DNA from 2 places in the Serratia aquatilis genome. Region 2 is predicted to be linked to the other one. Evidence: riboswitches for the same ligand, from Rfam matches in the RefSeq annotation. Region 2 holds a riboswitch; the other holds the start of a gene.
What was found. Region 2 has a riboswitch for cobalamin ahead of SAQUA_RS03840 (cobyrinate a,c-diamide synthase). Riboswitches for the same ligand answer to the same signal wherever they lie in the genome.

Region 1 (11,535 bases), 1.1 Mb from region 2:
TCGTATCCTGAGTGTTATCCCTATACTTCACGCTGACGGTATTGGCGTCGATAAAGTGGGCATCACCGGCAAACAGTTTGCATTGGTTACGTTCGTAAAACCCTTGGCGCATACGCGTCTGCTGATTAATAACGCTATCAGCGTGGCGTAAAATATCGGGGAAGGTGGCGCTGAGAGTGCGGGAGTTGTTGTAAAGTGGGTTCTGATTGAATTCGATGATGCGGCTGACGGCGTGGCGGAGGGCTTTCGAGGGGATGGTTCCCCAGTGGGTACAACCGCCACCCACGCTATTGTACCGTTCAATCACCGCTACGCGGAGACCTTGTTTCACCAGCCCCATGGCGGCACCTTCACCACCAGGGCCCGAGCCAATAACAATTGCGTCAAATTGATAGTGCTGTTGCATGTGGAGAGACCTGTCTTTATACAAATTTACAACGGTATCTTAACACCTTCGGGTTGTGAGCCCAATGACCATTAGGTTTTTTGGGGCGAAGCGCAACCAACGTTATACGGAACTGTGACAAGGCGCGTTTGCACAAATGCTGTTGCAATAAATTTGCTATATTGCCAGTTCTGCGGCGTTAGACTGAAAGAAGGGAAGTTATCCGGATATGCAAATGGGCGTCAGAGCACAACAAAAAGAACGGACGCGTCGTTCCCTGATTGAAGCGGCCTTCAGCCAACTCAGTGCTGAACGCAGTTTTGCCAGCCTGAGCCTGCGCGAAGTCTCACGTGAAGCGGGTATTGCGCCCACTTCATTTTATCGTCATTTTCGCGATGTGGATGAACTCGGCCTCACTATGGTGGACGAGAGCGGTTTGATGCTGCGCCAGTTGATGCGGCAGGCACGTCAGCGGATTGCCAAAGGTGGGAGTGTGATCCGAACGTCGGTTTCTACCTTTATGGAGTTTATCGGTAATAATCCCAATGCCTTCCGGTTATTATTACGCGAGCGTTCCGGAACCTCCGCTGCATTCCGTGCAGCGGTAGCTCGAGAAATTCAACATTTTATCGCTGAACTGGCAGATTATCTTGAACTGGAAAACCATATGCCGCGCAGCTTTACCGAAGCGCAGGCGGAAGCCATGGTGACCATTGTGTTCAGTGCCGGTGCCGAAGCGTTGGATGTTGATATTGAGCAACGGAGGCAGCTTGAAGAGCGTTTAGTCTTGCAGTTGCGGATGATTTCCAAAGGGGCTTATTACTGGTATCGCCGTGAACAAGAGAAAGCATCTGTATCCCACGTTTAGAAAGGTGAAAGTGATGGAAAAACCAGGCCGTGAGAATGGAACTTTACTGCTGGCATTTATTGCTGGCCTGTCAATTAACGGCTCTTTCGCCGCGCTGTTCAGCTCGGTGGTGCCGTTTTCGATCTTCCCGCTGATTGCTTTGGCGCTGGCGGCGTATTGCCTGCATCAGCGCTATCTTAATCAGCCAATGTCTGACGGTATGCCAAAACTGGTCGCTGCCTGCTTCCTGTTGGGGATCCTGGCATTCAGTGCTTACGTGCGTGTGGAATATCCACAGATTGGTTCTAATTTCCTGCCGGCGATCATCAGTGTGGCACTGGTATTCTGGATTGGTCTGAAGCTGAAGGCGCGTAAAGCGCTGGTTGAAAGCCCTTTGCAATAAGACAATAAGGTGGGTGCCTCGCGCCCACCTTTTACCCCAATCGGTTAAGCAAACTTCTCCAGCAACACACCGCATTCCATATGATGGGTGTAGGGAAACTGATCGAACAGCGCCAGCCGGGTGATTTTATGGGTTACCTGCAATGTGCTCAGGTTGGCACATAGTGTTTCAGGATTGCAGGAAATATAAAGGATACGTGGGTAAGCCTGTACCATCTTCACCGTTTCGTCATCTAATCCACTGCGCGGAGGATCGACGAAAATTGTCTCACAGTTATAGCTACTCAGGTCTATGCCTTGCAGGCGGTTAAACTCACGAACGCCGTTCATTGCCTGTGTAAACTCTTCCGCAGCCATACGTATAATCTGTACGTTGTCGATATGATTGGCCGCGATATTGTATTGTGCTGCCGCCACCGAAGGTTTGGCGATCTCAGTGGCCAACACTCGCTCGAAGTTGCGTGCCAGAGCCAGAGAAAAGTTACCATTACCGCAATACAACTCCAGCAGGTCGCCTTTTGAACCTTGGGTTACCGCCAAAGCCCATTCTAGCATTTTCACGTTCATCCCGGCGTTTGGCTGGGTGAAACTGTTTTCTACCTGGCGGTAAATCATGTCGCGGCCACCCACCTGTAGCACTTCATCAACATGGTCCTGGTCTAGCAGAATTTTCATTTTCGACGCACGACCAATCAGATGCAGATCGAAGCCTTGAGCACGCAATGCATCACGTAGTGCGGTAGCCTCCCGTAACCACTGGTCGTCCAGCTTGCGATGGTATAGCAGAGAGGCCATGATTTTTCCGCTCTGCGTCGATAGATAGTCAATCTGAAACAGTTTATGGCGCAGCGTGGGATTTGGCCTGATGGCAGTCATCAGCGCGCTCATCAATTGGTTAATCAGTTTGCTGGCGGCCGGGAAAGTGTTAACGCGGATGCGCTGTTTCGTCTGCTGATCGAACATGATGTGGTACATATCATCTTCATCATGCCAAATGCGAAACTCAGCACGCATACGGTAGTGTTCAACCTGCGAGCGGAACACCTCCGGCTCTGGAGCCGTGAACGGTGACATCATCGTCTTCAGACGGGCAGTTTTCTCTGCCAGTTGTTCGTCGTAGCGTTCAATAGGCAAAATCTCGGGTGTCATGTTCTTCTCGTCAGGCAAATTTGATCTGCGGGGAATTGTAGGGATTCGGCCTGTGAAGTCCAGTTTTGTTGTGCCGAACCGTGGTAACTGCATTGGAGGTCTGGATATCTATTTTCATTGATCGTAGCATTGCCGTCCGGCCTCAAGCAGCGAGTGAAAAGGGAATCCAGTGCAAATCTGGAGCTGACGCGCAGCGGTAAGGGGAAGTCACGGCGATAGCGTCTTAACATGGAATAGGCCTCACCCATTTCTCAACGTTAAATGATGCAGACACTGTCCACTGCTGGATGGGAAGTCATCGCCCGGTGCGCTTTGCTAATGGCAACCTGCAAATCCCAAGCCCGAAAACCTGCCGGTGTACGTCGCAATATCCATCGCCGTCGCGAATTATCGACTATGGGCCTGCGGCATCCGCCAATTAAGTTTGGATGCTTTTCGTAATGACAATGATAAAAAATACACTGCTGGCGGTGGTTTCCTCCGTGACGGCATTTTCTGGCTGGGCGCAAGACAACACCTCCACTAATAACCACGATAAGCTGGTGGTGACCGCCAACCGCTTTCCTCAGCCGGTATCTTCCGTTCTGGCTCCCACTTCTGTAGTGACGCGTTATGATATCGATCGCTGGCAGGCTAAAAGTGTGGTTGATGTTATGCGCCGTTTGCCGGGTGTCGATATTTCCCAAAATGGCGGGTTGGGGCAGAGTTCCGCCGTGTTCGTCCGCGGTACTGAATCCCGGCATGTGCTGCTGTTGGTTGATGGTGTTCGCCTTAATCAGGCTGGGCTCAGTGGTTCCTCAGATTTGAGTCAGATCCCGATTTCCCTGGTACAACGGGTTGAGTATATCCGTGGCGCTCGTTCTGCGGTATATGGCTCAGATGCTCTTGGTGGGGTCATCAACATTATTACCCGGCGAGAAAAGAATGGCACCACGCTTTCAGCCGGTATAGGCTCCAATGGTTATCAGGCCTATGACGGCGCAACCCAGCAACAGTTGGGCGAGAGCACCATTGCGACCATCGCGGGTAACTACACCTATACCAAAGGTTATGATGTGGTGGCGAACCTGCCGGACAGTTTTGGTAATCCGGCCCAGCCCGATCGCGATGGCTTTATGAGCAAGTCGTTGTATGGCGAACTGCAACATCAGTTTACCGAGCAGTTGGGCGCTTTTGTTCGTGGCTATGGTTACGATAATCGCACCGGGTATGATGGTAACTATAACTTTCAGGATCCTCAGCATCCCGACGCATTGCCAGACACTCGCCAGCTATATAGCCAGTCTTGGGACAGCGGTCTGCAATATCGTGAAGGAATTTATGCGACACAGTTGACCGCTGGCTATGCCCACAGCAAAGACTACAACTATGATCCCAAATATGGTCGTTATGCCACGTCTTCCACTCTCGATGACACCACACAATATAATGTGCAATGGGGTAATAACTTCCGGGTTGGCCAAGGTAGTATCAGTACGGGCGTCGATTGGCAGGAGCAGACATTGGAGCCCGGCACGGCGTATATCAGTGACAGCAAGAGCCAGCGCAATACCGGGCTTTATCTCACGGCACAACAGCAATTTGACGCTTTCACTCTGGAAGGGGCCGTGCGCGGTGATGATAACTCTACCTTCGGCTGGCATGACACTTGGCAAACCAGCGCTGCCTGGGAGTTTATTGCAGGATATCGTGCCATTGCTTCTTATGGTACTGCGTTCAAGGCGCCCAACCTTGGGCAACAATACGGGCGCTTTGCCGGTAATCCGAATCTGAAGCCGGAAGAGAGTAAACAGTGGGAGGGTGGGGTTGAAGGGCTAACCGGCTCGGTGAGCTGGCGCATTACGGGTTATCGCAACGATATCGATAATCTTATTGACTACATTTACAGTGGATCCGGCTCCTCTTATTACAACGTCGGTCAGGCAACGATTAAAGGCATTGAAGCCAGCGCTTCATTTGATACCGGCCCGCTAACTCACCAAATCAGCTATGACTATGTTGATCCGCGTAATGCTCAAACCAACGAGATCCTGCTGCGACGTTCCAAGCAACAGGTAAAATATCAACTGGACTGGCAGCTCTATGATCTTGATTGGGCGGTAACGTACCAATATCTGGGGGAGCGATACGATCGCGATTACAGCGGTTATCAGACTCGGACTCTGAAATTGGGGGGAGTGAGTCTGTGGGATCTTGCAGTTTCGTATCCTGTCACATCTCATCTTACAGTTCGTGGTAGAATCGCCAACCTGTTTGATAAAGATTATGAGACAGCTTATGGCTATGTCACTCCAGGAAGAGAATACTACCTCACTGGAAGCTATACCTTCTAAATCCGCTGCGACTCTGCGGCCAACAGTGCTGGTATTTGATTCCGGTGTTGGTGGCCTCTCCGTATATAAGGAGGTTCGGCAATTACTGCCGGATCTCCACTATATCTATGCTTTCGATAACGTGGCATTCCCTTACGGCGAGAAATCCGAAGAGTTTATCATTGGGCGCGTACTGGAAATTGTCAGCGCCGTTCAGCAGTGCCACCCTCTTGCGCTTGTCATCATTGCCTGTAATACCGCTAGCACCGTATCTTTGCCCGCACTGCGTGAGCGTTTTGTTTTTCCGGTCGTGGGTGTGGTGCCTGCTATCAAGCCCGCGGCTAAACTCACGGCTAATGGCACTGTTGGATTATTGGCAACGCGTGGCACGGTCCAGCGTACATATACCCGTGAGCTGATTGAACGCTTCGCAGCGGATTGCAAGATTGAACTGCTTGGTTCTTCTGAATTGGTAGAACTGGCGGAAGCCAAGTTGCATGGCGAAGCGGTACCGCTGGCAACACTGAAGAGAATACTGCAACCTTGGCTGAACATGCGCGAGCCACCAGACACGGTAGTCCTTGGGTGTACCCACTTTCCTTTATTGTCTGAAGAATTGATGCAAGTGTTACCTGAAGGGACGCGTCTGGTTGATTCCGGGGCGGCTATAGCGCGCCGTGCTGCCTGGCTTATCTCTACACAGGAAAACCTGATCTCATCTCAGGAAGAGAATCTGGCGTATTGCATGGCATTAAATGATGCCACTGATGCTCTTTTACCCGTATTACAGGGCTATGGCTTTAATTCGTTGAAAAAACTACCGATTTAAGTGGCTTTTGATTAAACATTCGACGGTCAGAAAAAAAATTGAAATTAGGGGTTGCGGCGTTCTCAGAACTCCCTATAATGCGCCTCCACTGACCGGGAACAACGACTGACAAGTCGCCCAGCCAAGAAGCAGCAAGCCGGTGAAAACACCACTTCTTAATAAGAAAAAGGCTTGACTCTTCAGCGGGAAAGCGTATTATCTGCCTCCCGCGTTACCGAGAAACATAACGGTAACCGACGCTCTTTAACAATTTATCAGACAATCTGTGTGGGCACTCACAAGACGATATCCAGCTGCTTAGGCAGCAAAAAAATATCAAGTCTTGAAGAGTGACCAAGCAGTAATTCATGCGAATGAATTATTACGAAAGTTAATTTTCGAGCATCGCTGCACGAGTTGCAGCAAATCAAGCTTTTAATTGAAGAGTTTGATCATGGCTCAGATTGAACGCTGGCGGCAGGCCTAACACATGCAAGTCGAGCGGCAGCGGAAAGTAGCTTGCTACTTTGCCGGCGAGCGGCGGACGGGTGAGTAATGTCTGGGAAACTGCCCGATGGAGGGGGATAACTACTGGAAACGGTGGCTAATACCGCATAACGTCTTCGGACCAAAGTGGGGGACCTTCGGGCCTCACACCATCGGATGTGCCCAGATGGGATTAGCTAGTAGGTGGGGTAATGGCTCACCTAGGCGACGATCCCTAGCTGGTCTGAGAGGATGACCAGCCACACTGGAACTGAGACACGGTCCAGACTCCTACGGGAGGCAGCAGTGGGGAATATTGCACAATGGGCGCAAGCCTGATGCAGCCATGCCGCGTGTGTGAAGAAGGCCTTCGGGTTGTAAAGCACTTTCAGCGAGGAGGAAGGGTTTGGTGTTAATAGCACCATTCATTGACGTTACTCGCAGAAGAAGCACCGGCTAACTCCGTGCCAGCAGCCGCGGTAATACGGAGGGTGCAAGCGTTAATCGGAATTACTGGGCGTAAAGCGCACGCAGGCGGTTTGTTAAGTCAGATGTGAAATCCCCGAGCTTAACTTGGGAACTGCATTTGAAACTGGCAAGCTAGAGTCTTGTAGAGGGGGGTAGAATTCCAGGTGTAGCGGTGAAATGCGTAGAGATCTGGAGGAATACCGGTGGCGAAGGCGGCCCCCTGGACAAAGACTGACGCTCAGGTGCGAAAGCGTGGGGAGCAAACAGGATTAGATACCCTGGTAGTCCACGCTGTAAACGATGTCGACTTGGAGGTTGTGCCCTTGAGGCGTGGCTTCCGGAGCTAACGCGTTAAGTCGACCGCCTGGGGAGTACGGCCGCAAGGTTAAAACTCAAATGAATTGACGGGGGCCCGCACAAGCGGTGGAGCATGTGGTTTAATTCGATGCAACGCGAAGAACCTTACCTACTCTTGACATCCACGGAATTTGCTAGAGATAGCTTAGTGCCTTCGGGAACCGTGAGACAGGTGCTGCATGGCTGTCGTCAGCTCGTGTTGTGAAATGTTGGGTTAAGTCCCGCAACGAGCGCAACCCTTATCCTTTGTTGCCAGCACGTGATGGTGGGAACTCAAAGGAGACTGCCGGTGATAAACCGGAGGAAGGTGGGGATGACGTCAAGTCATCATGGCCCTTACGAGTAGGGCTACACACGTGCTACAATGGCATATACAAAGAGAAGCGACCTCGCGAGAGCAAGCGGACCTCATAAAGTATGTCGTAGTCCGGATCGGAGTCTGCAACTCGACTCCGTGAAGTCGGAATCGCTAGTAATCGTAGATCAGAATGCTACGGTGAATACGTTCCCGGGCCTTGTACACACCGCCCGTCACACCATGGGAGTGGGTTGCAAAAGAAGTAGGTAGCTTAACCTTCGGGAGGGCGCTTACCACTTTGTGATTCATGACTGGGGTGAAGTCGTAACAAGGTAACCGTAGGGGAACCTGCGGTTGGATCACCTCCTTACCTAAAGATATGCAGTTGAGTGCAGTGTCCACACAGATTGTCTGATGAAAAAGTAACGAGCAGAAATACCTTTATAGGCTTGTAGCTCAGGTGGTTAGAGCGCACCCCTGATAAGGGTGAGGTCGGTGGTTCAAGTCCACTCAGGCCTACCAAATTCTTCCTCATACTGCGTTGCTTCCTCACTCGCATATTTCAATATGCGTCGCGAGATCGCGCCTTGTCTGAGAAAGAATTAACTCTTTTACGAGTGGTAATCAAAGGTATCTGCACGGACGTATGGGGCTATAGCTCAGCTGGGAGAGCGCCTGCCTTGCACGCAGGAGGTCAGCGGTTCGATCCCGCTTAGCTCCACCATATAGTCCTTGATAATACTTCAGAGTGTACTGGCAACAGTATGCTGCGAAGTATTTTGCTCTTTAACAATCTGGAACAAGCTGAAAATTGAAACCTGACAGCTGAAACTTATCTCTCCGTAGAACTATTGAGATAAGAACTAACCTGTCAGAGAGTCTCTCAAATGTTTACAGCACGAAGTGCGTCGAAAGACACCTTCGGGTTGTGAGGTTAAGTGACTAAGCGTACACGGTGGATGCCTAGGCAGTCAGAGGCGATGAAGGGCGTGCTAATCTGCGATAAGTGTCGGTAAGCTGATATGAAGCGTTACAACCGGCAATACCCGAATGGGGAAACCCAGTGCAATTCGTTGCACTATCGTTAAGTGAATACATAGCTTAACGAGGCGAACCGGGGGAACTGAAACATCTAAGTACCCCGAGGAAAAGAAATCAACCGAGATTCCCCCAGTAGCGGCGAGCGAACGGGGAACAGCCCAGAACCTGAATCAGGGTGTGTGTTAGTGGAAGCGTCTGGAAAGTCGCGCAGTAAAGGGTGATAGCCCCGTACACTAAAATGCACATCCTGTGAGTTCGATGAGTAGGGCGGGACACGTGACATCCTGTCTGAATATGGGGGGACCATCCTCCAAGGCTAAATACTCCTGACTGACCGATAGTGAACCAGTACCGTGAGGGAAAGGCGAAAAGAACCCCGGCGAGGGGAGTGAAATAGAACCTGAAACCGTGTACGTACAAGCAGTGGGAGCCTTCTTAATGGGGGTGACTGCGTACCTTTTGTATAATGGGTCAGCGACTTATATTTTGTAGCAAGGTTAACCGTATAGGGGAGCCGTAGGGAAACCGAGTCTTAACTGGGCGAATAGTTGCAAGGTATAGACCCGAAACCCGGTGATCTAGCCATGGGCAGGTTGAAGGTTGGGTAACACTAACTGGAGGACCGAACCGACTAATGTTGAAAAATTAGCGGATGACTTGTGGCTGGGGGTGAAAGGCCAATCAAACCGGGAGATAGCTGGTTCTCCCCGAAAGCTATTTAGGTAGCGCCTCGTGAACTCATCTTCGGGGGTAGAGCACTGTTTCGGCTAGGGGGCCATCCCGGCTTACCAACCCGATGCAAACTCCGAATACCGAAGAATGTTATCACGGGAGACACACGGCGGGTGCTAACGTCCGTCGTGAAGAGGGAAACAACCCAGACCGCCAGCTAAGGTCCCAAAGTCATGGTTAAGTGGGAAACGATGTGGGAAGGCATAGACAGCCAGGATGTTGGCTTAGAAGCAGCCATCATTTAAAGAAAGCGTAATAGCTCACTGGTCGAGTCGGCCTGCGCGGAAGATGTAACGGGGCTAAACCATGCACCGAAGCTGCGGCAGCGACGCTTAGGCGTTGTTGGGTAGGGGAGCGTTCTGTAAGCCGTTGAAGGTGGACTGTGAGGTCTGCTGGAGGTATCAGAAGTGCGAATGCTGACATAAGTAACGATAAAGCGGGTGAAAAGCCCGCTCGCCGGAAGACCAAGGGTTCCTGTCCAACGTTAATCGGGGCAGGGTGAGTCGACCCCTAAGGCGAGGCCGAAAGGCGTAGTCGATGGGAAACAGGTTAATATTCCTGTACTCGGTGTTACTGCGAAGGGGGGACGGAGAAGGCTAGGCTAGCCGGGCGACGGTTGTCCCGGTTTAAGCGTGTAGGGGGTGTGACCTGGTAAATCCGGTTGCATATCAACCCTGAGGCGTGATGACGAGTCACTACGGTGGCGAAGTGGTTGATGCCAAGCTTCCAGGAAAAGCCTCTAAGCATCAGGTAACATCAAATCGTACCCCAAACCGACACAGGTGGTCAGGTAGAGAATACTCAGGCGCTTGAGAGAACTCGGGTGAAGGAACTAGGCAAAATGGTGCCGTAACTTCGGGAGAAGGCACGCTGGCGCGTAGGTGAAGAGACTTGCTCTCGGAGCTGAAGCCAGTCGCAGATACCAGCTGGCTGCAACTGTTTAATAAAAACACAGCACTGTGCAAACACGAAAGTGGACGTATACGGTGTGACGCCTGCCCGGTGCTGGAAGGTTAATTGATGGGGTTAGCGGCAACGCGAAGCTCTTGATCGAAGCCCCAGTAAACGGCGGCCGTAACTATAACGGTCCTAAGGTAGCGAAATTCCTTGTCGGGTAAGTTCCGACCTGCACGAATGGCGTAATGATGGCCAGGCTGTCTCCACCCGAGACTCAGTGAAATTGAACTCGCTGTGAAGATGCAGTGTACCCGCGGCAAGACGGAAAGACCCCGTGAACCTTTACTATAGCTTGACACTGAACATTGAGCCTTGATGTGTAGGATAGGTGGGAGGCTTTGAAGTGTGGACGCCAGTCTGCATGGAGCCAACCTTGAAATACCACCCTTTAATGTTTGATGTTCTAACTCGGCCCCGTAATCCGGGGTGAGGACAGTGTCTGGTGGGTAGTTTGACTGGGGCGGTCTCCTCCCAAAGAGTAACGGAGGAGCACGAAGGTTAGCTAATCACGGTCGGACATCGTGAGGTTAGTGCAAAGGCATAAGCTAGCTTGACTGCGAGAGTGACGGCTCGAGCAGGTACGAAAGTAGGTCTTAGTGATCCGGTGGTTCTGAATGGAAGGGCCATCGCTCAACGGATAAAAGGTACTCCGGGGATAACAGGCTGATACCGCCCAAGAGTTCATATCGACGGCGGTGTTTGGCACCTCGATGTCGGCTCATCACATCCTGGGGCTGAAGTAGGTCCCAAGGGTATGGCTGTTCGCCATTTAAAGTGGTACGCGAGCTGGGTTTAGAACGTCGTGAGACAGTTCGGTCCCTATCTGCCGTGGGCGTTGGAAGATTGAGAGGGGTTGCTCCTAGTACGAGAGGACCGGAGTGAACGCACCACTGGTGTTCGGGTTGTCATGCCAATGGCACTGCCCGGTAGCTAAGTGCGGAAAAGATAAGCGCTGAAAGCATCTAAGCGCGAAACTTGCCTCGAGATGAGTCTTCCCTGGGCCTTTAAGGTCCCTGAAGGAACGTTTAAGACTAAGACGTTGATAGGCTGGGTGTGTAAGTGCAGCGATGCATTGAGCTAACCAGTACTAATGATCCGTGAGGCTTAACCTTACAACACCGAAGGTGTTTTGTATTTGAGAGAGAAAGATTTTCAGCGAAGTTCCCAGATTGGTTCTGATGGCTGTACGCGAGTGAGCGTGAAGCGGTTGGAATGAAACGAATTTGCCTGGCGGCCATAGCGCGGTGGTCCCACCTGATCCCATGCCGAACTCAGAAGTGAAACGCCGTAGCG
Region 2 (11,535 bases):
CATATCAACCGGCGTGAAATCCATCTCGCCGATGGTGGTCAGCCATTTCTCCTGTTTTTTGCGCCCGGCAGCCTTCACCACGCCAACCGGCGTGTGGGGGGATTTATAGGGCTGCATCAAGTCAAAGGCGCGGGCCAGATGCCCTTCCCGACCACGGCTGCGCGGGTTGTAAAAGCAGATCACGAAGTCGGCCTGTGCGGCGGCAATGATCCTTTTCTCGATCACCGGCCATGGGGTCAGCAGGTCGCTCAGGCTGATGTGGCAAAAATCATGCATCAGCGGTGCCCCCAGCAACGAGGCGGCAGCGATACTGGCGGTGATCCCGGCCACCAGCTTCACTTCCAGATCCAACTGCTGTTGGCTAACCAGCTCCAGCACCAGCCCGGCCATGCCGTAAATTCCGGCATCGCCGCTGCTGATCAGCGCCACTTTTTGGCCCGCCATCGCCAGATCGATGGCCACCTGACAGCGCTCAATCTCTTTGCACATACCGGTTTTGATCACCTGCTTATCCCCGGTCAGGGACTTCACCAGATGGGTGTAGGTTTTGTATCCGACAATGATTTCTGCTTCACGGATCGCCTCGATGGCGTCCTGCGTCATCATCGTTTCACTGCCCGGTCCAATACCGATTACGCTTAGCATAAATGCGACACTCCCAATGTCATGGTGACCCCTTGCTCACGCAACGTGTTGCCAACCAGTTTTCCTTCACTCATCAGCCAGGCAACCGGCTGAGAAACGCTGCCAACGCCCACCGTGGCGCGCACAAAATCGGACGATGGAAAGCGCTGTTCATGGCGGCGCAGTTCGTGGCTGCTGAACAGTTCAAACGGCACCCGCCAGCAGCGCGCCAACTGCTGTAACGCCGGTTCATCTTGTTTAAGGGTGACGCTGCCGATAGCCCGTAACGCCATCGGATCAAAATGGTTATCCGCCAGCTGTTGCTGCAGTAGGTCGATCAGGATTTTCAGTGAGGTTGCCCGGCGGCAGCCGATCCCGACCACCACCCGGCGCGGGACCAGCTTGTAAACCGGCAGCGGCAGTTCCGGCAGGCTATCGCGCAGGCTGACGCAGACCAGCGCGTCCAGTTGCGGTAAGTTCTGTAAATCCGCCACGGGGACAAAGCCCCGGCAGTCGCACCTTGCCTGCTCTGCTCGCAACGGTTCATCCCACCACAGCCCGACCTGCTGGCCGCTGACCAACTGCTGATTGACGGTTTTCACCGCGTGCCGAAAATCTTGCATCTCGGCATCCAGTTGCGTGGCCAAGGTGTCCAGCGCCGCCATCTGGTTCACATCGGTGGCGGTGGTGATCACCGGATCGGCCCCCAGCAGCCCGGCCAGAAATAGCGTCAGCGCGTTGCCGCCCCCCACGTGCCCCGACAGCAGGCTAATCACATGCTCCCCGCGCTCATCGATCACCACCACCGCCGGGTCGGTCATTTTGTCGTTGAGCAACGGCGCCAACACCCGCACCGTCAACCCCGTTGCCCCGACCACCACCAGAGCCGAGTAGCTTTTAAATGCCTCGCGCAGCGTCTCACCAAAGCTGCCGTTAAAAGCTTGGAAGCCCGGAGCCAGCAGCTTTTCGCTGGTGAAGCAGTTGAGTGGTAGATGCTCCTGTAAACGTTGCGCCAGGCGTACTCCGCCCGGCGTCAGGCAGAAAAGTGCGATGGACTCAGGCTTGACGATATTCATGGCTGAACCCCGCGTCGTAGAGTTTGGAGTAGTGATACTCATCACCCAGAAAAGCCCCGACCAGGATCAGCGCGGTTTTGTTGATCCCGGCTTCACGTACCTTTTGTGCAATATCCGTAAGCTGGCCGCGCACCGTCTGGCTCTCCTTCCAGGTTGCCTTGTAGACCACGGCTACCGGCGTCTGCGCTGGATAGCCCCCGACGATCAACTGCTCTACCACTCGCCCCATTTCCTGCACGGAAAGGAAAATGGCCATCGAGGTCTGATGGGCGGCAAACGAGGCCAACTGTTCACGGGGCGGCATCGGTGTGCGCCCTTCAATGCGGGTAATAATCAGGCTCTGCGCCACCTGGGGAACGGTATATTCCACCCCTAACTGCGCTGCCGCGCCGAGAAAGGCACTCACGCCCGGCACCGAGACAAAGCCAATGCCATGCTGCGCCAGCACTTCGCCCTGCTCGCGAATCGAACCATACAGCGAGAGATCGCCGGTTTGCAGCCTGACCACCAGCTTGCCTGCACGAACGCCCTCGACCATCAGCGTAATAATTTGCTCCAGCGTCAGGCCTGCGCTGTCGTGAAGTTCCGCCTGTGGCGGGCAGTATTCCAGCAGTGCGGTATTAATCAGCGAACCGGCATAAATCACCACCTGCGCCTGTTGCAACAGCCGGTAACCTTTCAAGGTGATCAATTCGCAATCCCCCGGCCCCGCGCCAACAAACCAGACTTTTTGTGTATCCCAAATGGGTTGGGCATCAGGGTGCTCAGACATCGCTTCCCTCCTTGTAGCAAGAGATAAGATAGGTGGGGTTGTTGGGCTTGAAGTAATGGCCGCTGCCCAGTGGCGTCAGGGTTGAGAACTGCAACTGCTCGCAGCTAATCTCTGCCACTTCGCGCGTCTGCAGGCAGGCCAGCGCTTCGCTAAAGTTATTCAGTAAAATAAAGGTCAGGACCAGACGGCCTCCGGGATGCAACCGGGCCAGAGACCAGTCGATCAATTCCGCCAGTTGCCCGCCACTACCGCCAATAAAGATGGCATCGGCCTTCGCCGCCAGCGCCAGAGGAGCCGTTCCGGCCATTACCGCCACATTGTCACACCCCAGTCGCAGGCAGTTTTCTGTAATCAGCGCCAATGCCGCCGGGTTACGCTCAATGGCGGTCACCTGTAGTTTGGGAAAACGCAGCGCTGCTTCCAAAGCCACGCTGCCCGTACCGGCACCGATGTCGATCAAGTGCTCCGCGCTGGCTAATTCCAAACGCTCCAGTGCCAGCAAGCGCACCGGCTCTTTAGTCATAGGCACGTTTTGTCCGCGTAAAAAAACGTTATCTTTCATTGAGGATCACCACTACGTTGATGTCATAACGCTGCGCTACCGCTTCCGGCTGCAAACGGTAAATCCGTTCCGTAGGCAGTGAGAGGTTCTCACCGATAATCAGGCTACGCCTCAGGCCGCGCTGAATAATGGCGTCCGCAATAGCTCGTGGCCCGATAACGGCATCGGTCACCATCGCGACCTTGTGGTGTTGCAATAGCCAGTCGAAATCAGGGGTGCGGCCATGGCTGCTGGTGAGATAGAGCTCATTCATATCCAGGGCGACTTGGGCGCAAAGATATTGGATGGCACTGATGCCGGGAATAATGCGCAACTCCTGTGGCGGAAAATGCGCCGCCAGCCACTTGCCAATGCCGTACAGCAACGGATCCCCCGAGGCCAGGACGACAATGCGCTGCCGGCGATGGTCGCGGCGTAACTCATGCAACAAGCCGTTAAGATCGGCATCCAGTAGACGGGTTTGCTGGCGCGAAGTGGCAAAGGTCGCCAGATGGCGAGAGCCGCCCACCAGCAACTCCGCCGTGGCGATTGCCGCCTGCGCTTCCAGCGTCAGGAATTGGCTATTACCCGGGCCTACGCCAACGGCAGTGATCATCGCATCGCCTCCTGGATCTGGTTCAGTGGCCGGTTGCAACCCAGGATCTGTTGGTCGAAGGAGAAAAGAATGGCATCGCACACCGGGGGATGGCTGCTGAAGCGCAGCATTTCCTGCACGCGCTGGCAAATACGCTGAGCAATGCGCGGATAAACCGCCTGCCAGCCTTGCTCGGCGATCAGTTCCAAAGCCGCTTCGGTGGTATCGCACCGCTCTATCTGCCGGAGCAGTTGATAAGGTGCCCCCATCAGCGCCAAATGGGCGATCAGGGTTTCCATGCGGCCATCGGCAATATGGCTGTGGGTATGGAAAATCCCGGCGGCCACCTTGATCAACTTCCCGGGGTGCCCCACCAGTAACACATGGCGGAAGCCCAGCCGTACCGTTTCCTGCAGCATGTAACCGACAAAATTACTCATGGTCACCACCCACTGCCCTTCCAGCCCAAGTTGTTCGCGCACAAAGCGTTCGCCGTGGTTCCCCGGCACCAGGATCACTTTATCCAGCCCCGCAGCCCGTTTCATCTCCAGTTCCAGCGCCAGCGAGCGTTTCCAGCTCTCTTCCGACATCGGGGTGACAATGCCGGTGGTACCGATGATCGAAATACCGCCCAGGATCCCCAACCGACCGTTGTAGGTTTTGCGGGCGCGTTCTCCGCCTTCCGGGGCAAATATCTCCACCACTGCGCCGCGTAACGGGCCGATCACTTCACGCACCGCAGCCTCAATGGTTTGACGCGGTGTACGGTTGATCGCCGCGCTGCCTACCGCCAGACCGATACCTTTGCGGGTCACGGTGCCAACCCCTTCGCCCCCACGCAACAGGATCTGCTGGTGGCTAGCCTCCAGAGTGACGCGGGCAAAAATCAGCATGCCGTGGGTGGCATCCACATCGTCACCGCCATCTTTGCGGATCGCCGCCGTTGCCTGTTGCCCTTCGATCAATGGCTGTTCAACATTCAGATTTAGCGCTACGCCGGAGGGGGTAACGATCGAAACCTGATGGATAATCTGCTGGCGTAGCACCATCAGTGCCGCCACCTTTGCCGCCGCCGTGGCACAAGACCCGGTGGTGTAACCTTTGCGATAGCGTCTGCCGTTGTGCCAGACGCTGTCTTGCAGTTCGGCCTGGCTCATAGGCCCTCTCGCATCTGATAGAGCGTGGCATTGATGATCGCCGCAGCGACATTGCTGCCACCTTTCCGCCCGCAGGCGACAATGCTCGGCAGTGTGCTGTTCTTGAGCGCCTCTTTTGACTCTGCGGCTCCCACAAACCCCACCGGAACGCCGATGACGGCTAACGGCTCCGCCTGCTGTTCCAACAGCCGGAACAGCGCGGTGGGGGCGTTGCCAAACACAAACAGCTTGTCACCGGTTTCTGCCAGTGCGATGTCCACCGCCGCCATTGAGCGGGTAATGCCCTGCGCTTTGGCTGCGGACACCACCCGTGGATCGCTGATATAGCAGCGGCATTCGCACCCCATCTGTTGCAACAGGGTTTTATTGATGCCGGAAAGTGCCATGGTGGTATCGGTATAAAGCGTGCAACCACGGCGTATCCCTTCGGTCAGGGCGGGCATCACATCGGTAGAAAACCAGAGGATATCCAGCCAGTCGAAATCGGCGGTGGTGTGGATCACCCGCTTGATCACCGCCTCCTGCCAAGGGTTGGCAAAGCGGTACTCTGGCCGCTGCTGGGCAATTATCTCGTCGATAATGGTGAAACTTTGCTGTTCGATACGTTGTGGCTGTCTGATGTAATCCATATCGTTCCCTTTTAAGCGCCAACCCACAGCAGGCGCAGCGATGCAAACAGCAGCAGCGCCAATAGCGAGGCCATCATCATCAAATGCGTACTGCGGGGAATATCCTCCAGGGCGATGTCCCGATAGTCATCACCGATCCAGGGCTTTTCGACCCGCTGCCCGAAGTAGTCGTTGCTGCCGCCAAGCTGGATCCCCAACGCCCCGGCCACGGTAGCCTCCGACCAGGCGCAGTTGGGGCTGGTATGCTGATAGCGATCCCGCCAACCAATGAGCAAGGCTTGCCGATAATCAAGCCCGATCAGCCAGGCTGCCGCGCTTAACAGCAACCAACCGATCCGGGCAGGCAGCCAGTTGGCGAAGTCATCCATGCGTGCCGATACATAGCCAATGGCGCGGTACTTTGGCGTTTTATAGCCCACCATCGAATCGAGGGTATTCACCGCTTTGTAGGCCATCGCCAAAGGTGCGCCACCGAGCATCAGGAAGAAAAGCGGCGCAATCACCCCATCCACGCTGTTTTCCGCCACCGTCTCTACCACCGCACGGGTAATTTGCGGCGCTTCCAGTTGCGAAGTATCACGCCCGACAATCCACGACAGCTTGCGGCGGCTCTCTTCTAACCCGGCGTGCTGCAACGCGCGGTAAACCTCCATCGCCGCCTGTTCCAGACAGCGCCCGGCCAATAGGGTATAAATCAGCCACACCTCTGCCACCCAGCCCAACCAAGGGTGGATAAGCCCCATCAGTAATAAAAAGCCCCAACTGACCAGCCAGGTTGTTGCCACCACCGCCAGCCATAACGCCCCACCACCGATCTTCAGTGCGCTGTCGCTGTGACATATCCGGCGGATAAGGCGCTGCAGAACATTAATCAGGTTACCGATCCAACGAACCGGGTGCGGCCAGTGCGGTGGATCGCCCAGCAGGCTGTCGATCAGAAACGCCACAAACCAGGCTATTACCGTCATAGCACGCTCCTGGCCGCCATTAGCCAGCGTTCGAGCATGCCTGGGCGTTGAGCAAAATGAACATGCAGGTAGCCCGCCTGGGTACGACCAAGCTGATACCCGCCGCTCCAGCGTTGAACGGCTACGCCGTCGCGCCATTTGGCACAGTCAAATACCGGGGGCAGTGGCGTGGTGAAATCGGAATAGTGGAATTCGTGACCAAGCAGCGTTTCCCCCCTGGCCGCCAGCAAGGTGTCAGTGCTGGCCTGCCACTGGCAATAACCAAAACGTGTCAGCCGCTCCCCCATACGGCTTTCACCGGGTAGAATGCCGCTCATCGGGTGGCGCTCACCGGCGCTGTCGGTTAACCCGCTGCCCAGATACATCAACCCACCGCATTCGGCATAGATCGGGATCTGCTGGCGGTGAGCGGCGTGAAGTGCCGTATGCATTGGTAGGTTGACCGCCAGTTTGGCGGCGTGGACTTCGGGGTAACCGCCGCCAAGGTAGATCATCTGGCAATCTGGCAACCGGCTGTCGTGCAACGGGCTGAAGCGTTGAATACGCACGCCCGCCTGTTCAAGCAACTCGAGGTTATCGGGGTAGTAAAAATTGAAGGCTTCATCTTCAGCCAGCGCCAGGGTTAATCCCTCGGCCAAAGCCGGAGCCGCTAATACCGGTGGCTGCCCCACCGGCTGAGAAGTCAACGGGCTTAACGCCAACAGGCGATCGAGATCGATAAACTCTTCAACCTGCTGTGCCAGCCGCAGCCAGCGCGGGTCATTGCCTTGCGCTCCCTTGGGTGGGATCAGCCCCAAATGACGGGAAGGCAGAGCCACATCCTCCAGCATAGGCAGACGCCCGAGCACCGGCACCGCGCAATAGCGCTCTATCGCCTGACGGATCAGCTGGTAATGTGCCTGTGAATTCACCCGGTTAACGATAACGCCAGCCAGCTTTAACGCCGGGTCAAAGTGGAGAAAACCCAGAATGGTTGCGGCGACCGAGGTGGACACGGCTTTGCCGTCGACCAGTAAGATCACCGGGCAATCGAGCTGTTTAGCCATCGCCGCGCTGCTGCAATAATCCGGATCGATACCATAGCCGTCGTACAAGCCCATCACGCCTTCGATCACCGCAACGTCGGCGTGGCGCATATGTTGGTTATACAGGCCATTGAGCGTGGCGGTTGGCAGCATAAAGGCATCCAGATTGCGCGAAGCGACGCCGCTGACCGCGCTATGCCAGCGGGTATCCAGATAATCAGGCCCGACCTTGAAGGGCTGAACGCGTAGGCCGCGCCGTTTCAACGCCAGCAACAGCCCCAGCGTCAGCGTGGTTTTGCCACAGCCGCTGCCGGTTCCCGCAATAACAAATGCCTGCTTGCTCGTTGACTGCATAAAAAAATCCCGGCCTCTCGGTCGGGATTTGGGCGTCAAAAAGATGCGATCATGCAGCGCAATCGCCACATGCATCTAATGACAACCCACTTCCCACCGAAGGAGTTGAATATTTAACCAACCGGCCGGTCTTCTGGCTTAGCGTCATCCTCATCCACACCCTTCCCAATCTTTCGATCAGTGGTTACCGTGGAATCGTCAGCATCACAGCAGCGGGGGCTGCGGGGGAATTACACCCCCTTCCCAATCACAATCTGAAATTATCAGGTTGCGGGTTATCCGGTTGGCGATAGTGTTTCAGTATTCTTTAGCCGTAGCTATTGGGTCATTCTCCGAACGTATTACTTAATTAACATTTCTGTATCATTAACACTGTTCACTTGCGATGGAATCAACATACGCCAGTTAGTACATAAAAAAAGGCTGAGTTTATTTTTTTGCAGGGAAAATATTGTCACGCCATAACAAAATATTGCTATTCGATATTACAAAATAGCTTGGTGGCGCGGGTTTCATTGCCGTTTCCTGAATTTGCAAATAGCAAAATATTGCTATTCGTTTCCCGCTTTGCAATTTAATCGCTGTTAAACTAATAGCAATAAAGTATACCCAAAAAAATTCGAGTTGCTTGTAGGCGGCAAGCTTACGAGGCCCCAGGAGCATAGATAACTATGTGACTGGGGTGAGTAAGCGCAGCCAACACCCAAGCGGCTTGAAGTATGAAGGGTATAGCTATTATTGAGAGAAATGAGATACGCATTCAGTTTCGAGCGCTAAACGGGGGGGGTTATCTCACAATTAGTGATTACGCTCGAGCAGGGGGCTCAAAAGCCAGCCCCCTGCACCCCGGCCCCTGCCAAATCAGGCGGTCGCTGCGCGACTCCCGAATACTCGGCTCATCCCTGAGCCTCGCCCCTTCGGGGCCGCTGCAAGCAGCGTTCAACTCTGCTCCAGGCAGAGTTGTACTCCGCCACCGCGCATTACGGCCGGCTACGACAGGCGTCCATGCCTGTCTCGCCTGAAACCGCCGTCCGTGGCGGTTTCGCCTATGCGCCGCGTCTGCGTTCGGCGCCTTCAATGGCGTCAACACCAGTGCACACCTCACTATCACCGGAGCTGCAATTTTTTTGTATATACCCGTCGCCCTTCAAGCTGCATGGGTGTTGGCTGCGTTACTCGGCCCATGCTGGGCCTCGCCCCTTCGGGGCCGCTGCAAGCAGCGTTCAAATCTGCTTGGCAGATTTGTCACTCACCCCAGTCACTTGGTTTACCAAGCTCCTGGGGCTTCGCTCAGTGGCCGCCTACATGCAACTTGAAGTAACTTGGGTATACTCTAAATAATTCGAGTTGCATGACAAATATATTCAATTTCTAATGTTTATTTACTCTACATTGCGCTGTTCAACCGCAAGCGAACGAAATACCTGCGGTGTGACGTTATATGTTTGGCGAAACACTTTACAAAAGTAGCTGGTCTGGGAAAAACCTAGGTTCTTGGCAATGCTGGCAATGCTCCAGTCGCTGTGCTGTAGCATCTCTTTGGCATTGGCCATGCGCTGTTGATTGACCCAGACATTAAACCCAACGCCCTGATATTTTTTAAATAGCTTGCTGAAATAATAGGGGCTGAGATAGACCTTGGCCGCTACATCCTCAAGGCGTAGTTCTTCCGACAGATGCGCATCAATATAGCGCAATGCCTTTTTCATTTTCGCTTCATGGGGATTAGGTTGGCGCGCCGTAGCCTGCTCTTTGGCACCATTATTGTCTTTGATCACCACAAAGTTCAGATGTTTCTTCAGACAGTTTTCAACGATCAGCTTCAACAGATCGGCGGAAGCCATAACGCGTGAGAACTCCATCACCTGAACGTTGTGGAATTCATCCAGCAGCACGGGATTTTTCTGCCAGCAGTCATCTACATTCAGAATGTCAATCAGCCCAACTTCCTGTTGTAGCCTGACCTGCCCGCATAACACAAAGCCCACCAAATGACCGGCAATTACCAACGGAATAGAGAAATCCGTCAGGCCAGCGTGGCAACGATAGATACAAGGCTCGTTAGATTTTGAAGCCTCTAGCCCCCCACAGCGGTCGCTCATGCGGCAACGCAGGTGATTGACGGGATCCTGGCGCATCATCTGACAAAATGAAGTGAAATTGAACATGCCGGAGATTTCTTCCCCATGAATGTTCACCACCACAACGGCCAATCCTGTAGCCTGTGCAAAATCTTGGGCTATTTTATCTATGAGTTCTGAGTTGAGTAAACTGGCAGAAATCATGATAACCCCCCTTAAGTATATTTATATTTATTATGATAAGCGGTCCCTTCGTTATCGTTATCAACTTGTTATATTCTTACTCCGCCCCTGGTTATAAAAACGTAAAAAAATAAGATTCACTAATCAGATTAATCAGCAATAATCAAGACTATCAGACTAAAAAAAAACTTAAATCAATTTAAGTCTATTAGCCCAAACAGATCACAAAAATCCTCCTCACCCCGGTTAAGGAGCGAGGAAGATTAAATTCAGATGTTTTCTTCTTCTAATTGGCAGGCATTACAAGGTAGGTTTTTGCCAATTAAATAGCGATATCCGGCAGCCCCCAGGCAAGCACCGATAACCGGGGCCACGATAGGCACAATGAAATACGGTAAATCGCGCCCACCGGTCAAGGCCACGTTGCCCCAACCCGCAAAGAAAGCGAACAGTTTAGGCCCGAAGTCACGCGCCGGGTTCATGGCAAACCCGGTCAACGGCCCCATGGAAGCCCCAATCACCGCCACCAGAATGCCGATCAGTAAAGGTGCCAGTGGCCCGCGTGGTACGCCGTTGCCGTCATCGGTCAACGCCATTACCAGGCACATCAGAATGGCGGTAATAACCACTTCTACCAGAGCCGCCTGTAACACGCTGATGGCTGGTGCAGGATAGGTGCTGAAGATGCTGGCTAGCTGCAGGCTTTCCAGGCTGCCGCGTACCATATTCTTCGCCGCTTCAGTTTCAGCAAACAGGTTATGATAAAGGGCGTAGACCAGCGCTGCACCGCAAAAGGCGCCAGCTATCTGTGACACGCAATAACCCAGCACCTTCTTACGCGGAAAGCAGGCGAACAGCCACATGGCAATAGTGATTGCCGGGTTAAGGTGCCCGCCAGAAATACCGGCGGTGAGATACACGGCCAGTGAAATCCCCAGCCCCCAGACGATGCAGATTTCCCACAGGCCAAAGTTGGCCCCGGCCAGCTTTATTGCACTCAGGCACCCGGCACCAAAGAAGACAAACAGCCCAGTGCCAAGAAACTCGGCAATGCATTGCGCTTTCAATGAATCATTCATAACCTTCCCCTGCTTGATTGGATAGGAGCCTGCACCGCGCCAACCCCGTTTGAAAAAACAGGGCTTAGAGCCTATCCCATTAGGCGTTATTGGCGCAGGCAGTTTGGACACGAACAGCGCGCAGAAACCGCAGCGTACACACAGTACGTGAGGATTTTGAGCACTGCCCAGGTTCAAAATGACCAGTGAAATAGCCCTAATGGGATAGACGCCTAGGCGATGCTAATCACTATAAGGAGCAGGAAAAGGAAAGTGTTGTTGCAATAACTGGCGGGCCAGATAAAAAATTGATTACCTATAATATATTCTTGTCATCGCTTAATCAGAAATTCATTTATTCTCATAGTAATAGGTGAAAATTAACGCCAAAAGAAATAGCAATTTATTGCTATACGCTTCTTTCGTTATTGCTATCCACCTCTCATTTTTCCGAAAACTTAGTCGATAAAAA

Region 1: another riboswitch for cobalamin. It lies ahead of btuB (TonB-dependent vitamin B12 receptor BtuB); the one in region 2 lies ahead of SAQUA_RS03840 (cobyrinate a,c-diamide synthase).

Annotation. Positions count from the first base shown of each region.
Region 1 covers NZ_CP173186.1:5,197,581-5,209,115, reverse strand. Annotated here, with positions in the region: gene sthA (Si-specific NAD(P)(+) transhydrogenase) at 1-406, opposite strand, end outside; gene fabR (HTH-type transcriptional repressor FabR) at 621-1,253, shown strand; gene SAQUA_RS23665 (YijD family membrane protein) at 1,267-1,635, shown strand; gene trmA (tRNA (uridine(54)-C5)-methyltransferase TrmA) at 1,680-2,783, opposite strand; cobalamin riboswitch at 2,904-3,155, shown strand; gene btuB (TonB-dependent vitamin B12 receptor BtuB) at 3,224-5,116, shown strand; gene murI (glutamate racemase) at 5,061-5,924, shown strand; rRNA gene SAQUA_RS23645 (16S ribosomal RNA) at 6,340-7,882, shown strand; tRNA gene SAQUA_RS23640 (tRNA-Ile) at 7,958-8,034, shown strand; tRNA gene SAQUA_RS23635 (tRNA-Ala) at 8,161-8,236, shown strand; rRNA gene SAQUA_RS23630 (23S ribosomal RNA) at 8,445-11,354, shown strand; rRNA gene rrf (5S ribosomal RNA) at 11,469-11,535, shown strand, end outside.
Region 2 covers NZ_CP173186.1:832,456-843,990, reverse strand. Annotated here, with positions in the region: gene SAQUA_RS03880 (precorrin-3B C(17)-methyltransferase) at 1-645, opposite strand, end outside; gene cbiG (cobalt-precorrin 5A hydrolase) at 639-1,700, opposite strand; gene SAQUA_RS03870 (cobalt-precorrin-4 methyltransferase) at 1,681-2,472, opposite strand; gene SAQUA_RS03865 (decarboxylating cobalt-precorrin-6B (C(15))-methyltransferase) at 2,465-3,034, opposite strand; gene SAQUA_RS03860 (cobalt-precorrin-7 (C(5))-methyltransferase) at 3,024-3,629, opposite strand; gene cbiD (cobalt-precorrin-5B (C(1))-methyltransferase CbiD) at 3,626-4,765, opposite strand; gene SAQUA_RS03850 (cobalt-precorrin-8 methylmutase) at 4,762-5,394, opposite strand; gene cbiB (adenosylcobinamide-phosphate synthase CbiB) at 5,406-6,362, opposite strand; gene SAQUA_RS03840 (cobyrinate a,c-diamide synthase) at 6,359-7,741, opposite strand; cobalamin riboswitch at 7,847-8,040, opposite strand; gene SAQUA_RS03835 (transcriptional regulator PocR) at 9,124-10,026, opposite strand; gene SAQUA_RS03830 (MIP/aquaporin family protein) at 10,275-11,084, opposite strand.